Regions from separate parts of the Kitasatospora sp. NPDC005748 genome, predicted to be linked through region 1. Evidence: riboswitches for the same ligand, from Rfam matches in the RefSeq annotation. Region 1 holds a riboswitch; the other holds the start of a gene.
The links. Region 1 has a riboswitch for cobalamin ahead of ABZ495_RS22315 (HoxN/HupN/NixA family nickel/cobalt transporter). Riboswitches for the same ligand answer to the same signal wherever they lie in the genome.
Positions count from the first base shown of each region.

Region 2: another riboswitch for cobalamin. It lies ahead of ABZ495_RS05615 (cobalamin biosynthesis protein); the one in region 1 lies ahead of ABZ495_RS22315 (HoxN/HupN/NixA family nickel/cobalt transporter).

Region 1 is NZ_JBEXYD010000032.1:8-3,178, forward strand. It holds gene rpmG (50S ribosomal protein L33) at 339-503, shown strand; gene ABZ495_RS22315 (HoxN/HupN/NixA family nickel/cobalt transporter) at 617-1,789, opposite strand; cobalamin riboswitch at 1,822-2,014, opposite strand; partial or broken gene ABZ495_RS22320 (metalloregulator ArsR/SmtB family transcription factor) at 2,096-2,434, shown strand; gene ABZ495_RS22325 (SRPBCC family protein) at 2,593-3,072, opposite strand; gene ABZ495_RS22330 (RNA polymerase sigma factor) at 3,069-3,171, opposite strand, start outside.
Region 2 is NZ_JBEXYD010000004.1:240,763-243,933, reverse strand. It holds gene ABZ495_RS05620 (transcriptional regulator) at 95-814, opposite strand; cobalamin riboswitch at 1,027-1,219, shown strand; gene ABZ495_RS05615 (cobalamin biosynthesis protein) at 1,313-2,284, shown strand; gene ABZ495_RS05610 (cobyric acid synthase) at 2,281-3,171, shown strand, end outside.

The DNA of each region.
Region 1 (3,171 bases):
GTACTGCTCGGGGAAGGCGTCGCCCTCGAAACGCAGGCCTGCCGTCTTCCGGACCAGGCTGTGCGCGCCGACGCAGCCGATCACCGGGGCCCCGCGGCCGGTCGACCGGCCGCGCACCCGAACGGACGGCGCGGGCGGCGGACCGGACGACCGGAGCTGCCGGCGGGAGCGCGCGCCGCCCGACGAGCCCCGGCGCGTACGCGGTCGCGCGGCCGACCAGCGCCTCCACCGCCCGCCGGGGAATGGGCGGGGCGGAGGCCGTGTTGGACCCCGTGAAAACGACTTCCATTTCGGCGGAAGCCGTTTCCCGACCGCCCACCCCTCGGAGGAGGAGAACCATGGCCCGCAGCGAACTGCGCCCCGTCGTCAAGCTCAGGTCCACGGCCGAGACCGGCTTCACCTATGTGACCCGCAAGAACCGCCGCACCGACGCCGACCGGCTGGTGCTGCGCAAGTACGACCCGGTCGCGCGCCGGCACGTCGACTTCCGCGAGGAGCGCTGACCTCCCCCGTGGGCCCGGCAGGGCCCGCGGGCCACGGCGAGGCGGCGCCCACCCGAACGGACCGGGTGGGCGCCGCCTCGTGACACCGCGGTGCCGCGGGCCGTCGGGGCCGACTACTTGGTGACCCCGGCGGCCTCGTCGGCCGCCGCCCCCTGGGCGGGCACCCCGCCGGCCGGTACCACCGGCTTCGGGCTCCAGCGCTGTTCCACGCCGGCGAGGCGCCAGTAGGCGATCGCCGCCCCCCAGACCACCACGAACAGCCCGACGATCGCGTAGCCGACGTTGTCCAGCGAGATGTCCGCGATCCAGCCGCTGACCGGGTCGGTGAGGTCCAGCTTCTCGTGCAGCACGGCGACCAGCTCGATGGTGCCGATGATGAACGCCACCGCGATCGACAGCCCGGTGATGGTCAGGTTGTAGTACACCTTGCGCACCGGGTTGGAGAACGCCCACTGGTACGCGAAGTTCATGAACGTCCCGTCCAGCGTGTCGAACAGGCTCATCCCGGACGCGAACAGCAGCGGCAGGCAGACGATCGCGTACCAGGGCAGCCCGGCGGCCGCGCCGGAGCCGGCCATCACCATCAGGGTCACCTCGGTCGCGGTGTCGAAGCCGAGGCCGAGCACCATGCCGACCGGGAACATCTGGCCGGGCCGCGTGATCGAGCGGGTCGCCCGGTTCAGCACCCGGGCCATCAGACCGCGCGAGTTGAGGTGCTCCTCCAGCTCCGCCTCGTCGAACCGACCGGCCTTCATCGACCGGAACACCTTGAGGATGCCGAACAGCGCCGCCAGGTTGAGCGCGCCGATCAGGTAGAGGAAGACACCGGACGCGGAAGTGCCGACCACACCGAGCCACTGGTGCGTGGTGGACTCGTCGTCCATCAGCGTGCTGGCCAGCTGGGCGCCGCCCGCCACCAGGGCGGCCATCAGGACCACCATCGAGGAGTGGCCGAGCGCGAACCAGAAGCCCACCGAGACGGGCCGCTTGCCGTCCGCCATGAGCTTGCGGGTGGTGTTGTCGATCACCGCGATGTGGTCGGCGTCGAAGGCGTGCCGCATGCCGAGGGTGTAGGCGGTGATGCCCAGGCCCACCCCGAAGACCTGGGTGCCGACCTCGTACTTCTCCGGGGCGACCAGGAAGATCAGCGTCCCGAACGCCACCACGTGCATGGCCAGGATCACCCCCATCAACCCGGCCGTGCGGAGGGTGTCCTCGCGCCGCCAGCGGAAGCTCGGCAGGGCGGAGGACGCCGCGGGAACAGCGGCGGTTTCGGGCAGGGTCATCTTCGGATCACGCTCCAGCACCTCGTGGAAAGACGTTCGTGAGATGCCGTGGCCGGTCTCCTGGCTGACGGGGCTTCCGGATCCGCCTTCCCAGGCGCGCGAGGCGCCCAGTGGCGTCGTGGATACGGACGACTCCCCCGATCACAGTGGCGAGGGCCGCTCCGGACTCCGGACCCTGAGGGTCCGTCACCGGTCTTCCCGAACACCACGGCGGGCAACACCGTAGGGGGCCGCACCTCACCCTTGCAAGGCTGCGCACCTGCGCAGGTGTCCAGGATCACAGCCACGGGCTGCAACAATGTCCGCATGCATCTCGTACCGGCCGACCGCGCGGGCCACCGCACCATCGACGGGCACCGGGTCTGCGAGGCCATCGCCGCGATCGGCGACCCCGGGCACGTCCGGTCCTGGGCCGAGCGGTTCTCGCTGCTCGCCGACCCGGGGCGGCTCGCCCTGCTGCTCGCCCTGCACCGGGCCGGGCCGCTCGCCGTCACCGACCTGGCGGTCGCCACCGGCATGCGCGACCCGGCCGTCTCGCAGGCACTGCGGCTGCTGCGCACCGCGGGTGTGGTCACCGGCGACAAGGACGGCCGCGTGGTGCGCTACCGGCTCGTGGACGAGGCCCTGCGCCCCCTCCTCGATGAGTGCGCCGCCGCGGACCACCACGAGCACGGCGAGCCCGCCACCGGGAGCGACGCCACCGGCGGCGAGCCCTCCGCACCCCGGGCCGCCGCGGCCGGCTGACCGGCTGCGCCCGCGGAACACCGACCCGGCGCCCCGGGCCGTCGCGCCCGGGGCCCGCCTCACCCCTCTCGCACCAGCCGTTCGAAGCGCTCCAGCGAGCGCCGGGCCAGCGGGTCCGTCGCGGGCCGCAGGGCCCGGTCGAGCAGACCCGCGCCGGGGAGCCGGAACGCGCCGAGGAAGGCGAAGCGGGTGCCTCCGGCCTCGGCGCGAGCCGCCATCCCGCCCAGCAGGAAGCGGCTGCGCATCAGGCACCACCCGGGCGTCAGCTCGACGTCGAAACGGGCCCGCAGCCGGGTGTGGCCGGTCACCAGCGCCTCGGTGCGACCGTCCGCCGGTCTCCCGGCCACGCGGACCGACCGGATGTCCGGCAGCCAGCGCGGGAGCCCCTCCTCCAGGTCGGCCGCGGCCGCCCAGACCCGCTCGAACGGCGCGTCGATCAGCGCCTCCCGGACGGCGGCGCCGGGGGTGACGGCGGCGATCACATGCAGCCGGCGGACCGGGTCGAAGGCCGCCGTCGGCCAGGGGGTCGGTGCGGTCACTGCTGCCACGCCCTTCGAAAGCCGAGCCGGGCCCGGGAGAGCCGGGACTTCACGGTGCCGGGTGCCACGCCCAGCAGTTCTGCGGTGGACCGCTCGTCG
Region 2 (3,171 bases), on a different contig from region 1:
TCTCGGCCCTCTGGTCACGGCGGCGCGGGAAGCGGCAGAGGGAGAGGGCAGGGAGGGGGAGGCGCCGCGCGGGGGGCGGCGCGGTAGCGGCCCGTCAGACCGGGATCTCGGTCTCCAGGCGCTCCAGGCGCTCCAGCAGCTCCCAGAACCGCTCGCCGAGCGGCCGGGCCGCCGCGCGGGTGTCCGCCGCCGGGGCCGGGGAGCCCCAGCTGCCGGCGCCCCAGTGGGAGGTGACCTGGTACTCGTTCTGCAGCGCCGTCAGCACGGCGGTGAGATCGCCCTCGTGCACCGGCACGATCCGGCCGATCGGCCGGAGCTGCGCCTGCCAGCGGCCGTCCACGCACTGCCGCAGCCGCCGGTCCAGCTCCTGCGCCCGGCCGGTCACCGCGACCAGCTCGCGCAGGGTCGTGCCGAGCACCTGGGCCAGCGCGTGGGTCTGCTCCTGGTCGCCGTCCCACTGACCGGTCGCCTCGGCCCGCTGGTACCGGTCCAGTGCGAGGCCGATCCGGTGGGCCGCGCTCTCCTGGCTGAGCTCCCGGGCGACCCGGAAGTCCCGCAGCCGGGCCGGGCGGACGCCCATCAGCTGGGCCGGCGGGCACCAGAGCGCCCGGGCCAGGGCGATGAACTCGTCCTCGGCGGGGCGCAGCTCGCCGCTCTCCCAGCCGAGCACGTGGGAGGGCAGCAGCCGGACGCCGTGCGCGGCCATGCCCTCGACCACCTGCTCGGGGGTCAGCCCCAGGCCGGCGCGGTGCGCGCGGGCGGCCGCGGGCGAGAAGGGCACCGGGGGCACGGCGGGTGGCTGTCTGCGTCGCATGGCCCGACGGTAGGGGGCGGTCCGGCCGCCCCCCAGCCGCCGAACACACGAAGCGGGCCCGGAGGCTCCTCCGGGCGACTGGACGATCACACAGGCTGTCATGCCCCTGCGGGGGGTGCCGATCGGAGGTAGCGACGGCGTCGGGCGGCCCGGCTCCGCTGTGACCAACCCCTCCGTGACCTTGGTTGACGCACGGTTCGGCCGCGTGATGGGATCCTTCAGCCAAACGGAGGCATGCAGAGGAAGCCGGTGCGAGTCCGGCGCGGTCCCGCCACTGTCACCGGGGAGCACACTCGGAGTCCCTCCTCCGCCGGCCACGGCGCCGGAGGGGGCCCATCGCGGCGGGCCGTCAGAAGCCGCCGCCGGGCCCGGGGGTGCGTTCGACCCGGAAGCCAGGAGACTCTCGCCCCCGGTACGTCGATCCAGGGCGCGGACCCTGAGTGAGGACACGCACGCGATGCAGGCTGCCCCGACCTTCCGAGCCCTCTGCTGTCCACCGTGCGCCCGCTGACCCGCGCCGCCGCCTTCGCCCTGGGGGCCGCGGCCGGGTACCTCGCCGACGCCCGCTTCGCCGACCCGCGCCGCGGCCACCCGGTGGCCGTCTTCGGCGGCGCGGCCGGCCGGCTGGAGCGGCGGATCTGGCGGAACGACCGCGCCGTCGGAACGGCTTTCACGGCGCTCTGCGTGGGCACCGTCGCGGCCGGCGCGCTGGCGGCCGACCGCACCCTGGGCCGCCGGCCGCTCGGGCGGGCCGCGCTGGCCGCCGCCGCGACCTGGACGGTGCTCGGCGGCACGTCGCTCACCCGGGAGGCCCGCACGATCGGACGCTCGCTCGCCGCGCACGACCTCGCGGCGGCGCGGCAGCGGCTGCCGCACCTGTGCGGGCGGGACCCGAGCGCCCTCGACGAGGGGCAGATCGCCCGCGCGGTGGTCGAGTCGGTCGCCGAGAACACCGCCGACGCCGTGGTCAACGCACTCGTCTGGGGCGCCCTCGCGGGCACGCCCGGGCTGCTGGCGTTCCGCGCGGTCAACACCCTGGACGCGATGGTCGGCCACCGCTCGCCGCGCCACGCCCGGTTCGGCTGGGCCTCGGCGCGGCTGGACGACGTGGCGGGCTGGCCGGGCGCGCGGCTGACCGCGCTGCTGACCGTCGCCGCCGCGCCCGAGCCCCGGACGGCCTGGCGGGTCTGGCGCCGGGACGGCTCCGCCCACCCCAGCCCCAACGCGGGCCAGGCCGAGTCGGCCTTCGCCGGCGCCGTCGGCGTGCGGCTCGGCGGCACCCTGCGGTACGGCGCCCGGGTCGAGCACCGGCCGGTACTGGGCGGCGAGCTGCGACCGGTGACGGTGGACGACATCGAGCGCGCCTGCCGGCTCTCCCGCCGGGTGGGACTGCTCGCACTGGGTACGACCGTCGCCGGGCACGCCGTCGTGCAGGCACTCAAGGCGGGGACGAGAAGGGGGAGCGCATGAGCAACGCACTGCTGGTCGCCGGGACGACCTCGGACGCCGGCAAGAGCGTGGTCACCGCGGGCATCTGCCGCTGGCTGGCCCGTCAGGGCGTCGCCGTGGCGCCGTTCAAGGCGCAGAACATGTCGCTGAACTCCTTCGTCACCGCCGACGGTGCCGAGATCGGCCGCGCCCAGGCGATGCAGGCCCAGGCGGCCCGGGTGGAGCCCGAGGCGGCGATGAACCCGGTGCTGCTGAAGCCCGGCGCGGACGGCCGCAGCCAGGTGGTGCTGCTCGGCCGGGCGGTCGCCGAGGTCGGCGCGCTGGACTACCGCGACCGCAAGCCCGTCCTGCTGGAGCGAGCGCTGGAGTGCCTGGCCGACCTGCGCCGGCGCTACGACGTGGTGGTCTGCGAGGGCGCCGGATCGCCCGCCGAGATCAACCTGCGGGACCGGGACATCGCCAACATGGGCCTGGCCACCGCCGCCGGCCTACCGGTCGTGGTGGTCGGCGACATCGACCGCGGCGGCGTGTTCGCCGCGATGTACGGGACGCTGGCGCTGCTGTCGGAGCAGGACCAGCGCCATGTGGCGGGCTGGTTCGTCAACAAGTTCCGCGGCGACGCGCGGCTGCTGGCGCCCGGGCTGGAGATGCTGCGCGAGCTGACCGGCCGTCCGGTGCTGGGCACCCTGCCGATGCTGTCCGGGCTCTGGCTGGACGCCGAGGACTCCCTGGACCTGACCACCGTGGTGGACCGCGCCGAGGGGCGCGGGCCGCTCGGCGCCGACGTGCTGCGGGTGGCCGTGGTGCGCTTCCCCCGGCTGTCCAACTTCACCGACGTGGACGCACTGGCCCAGGAACCCGGGGTGCTGGTCCGCTGGGCCACCCGGCCCGAGGAGCTGGCCGACGCC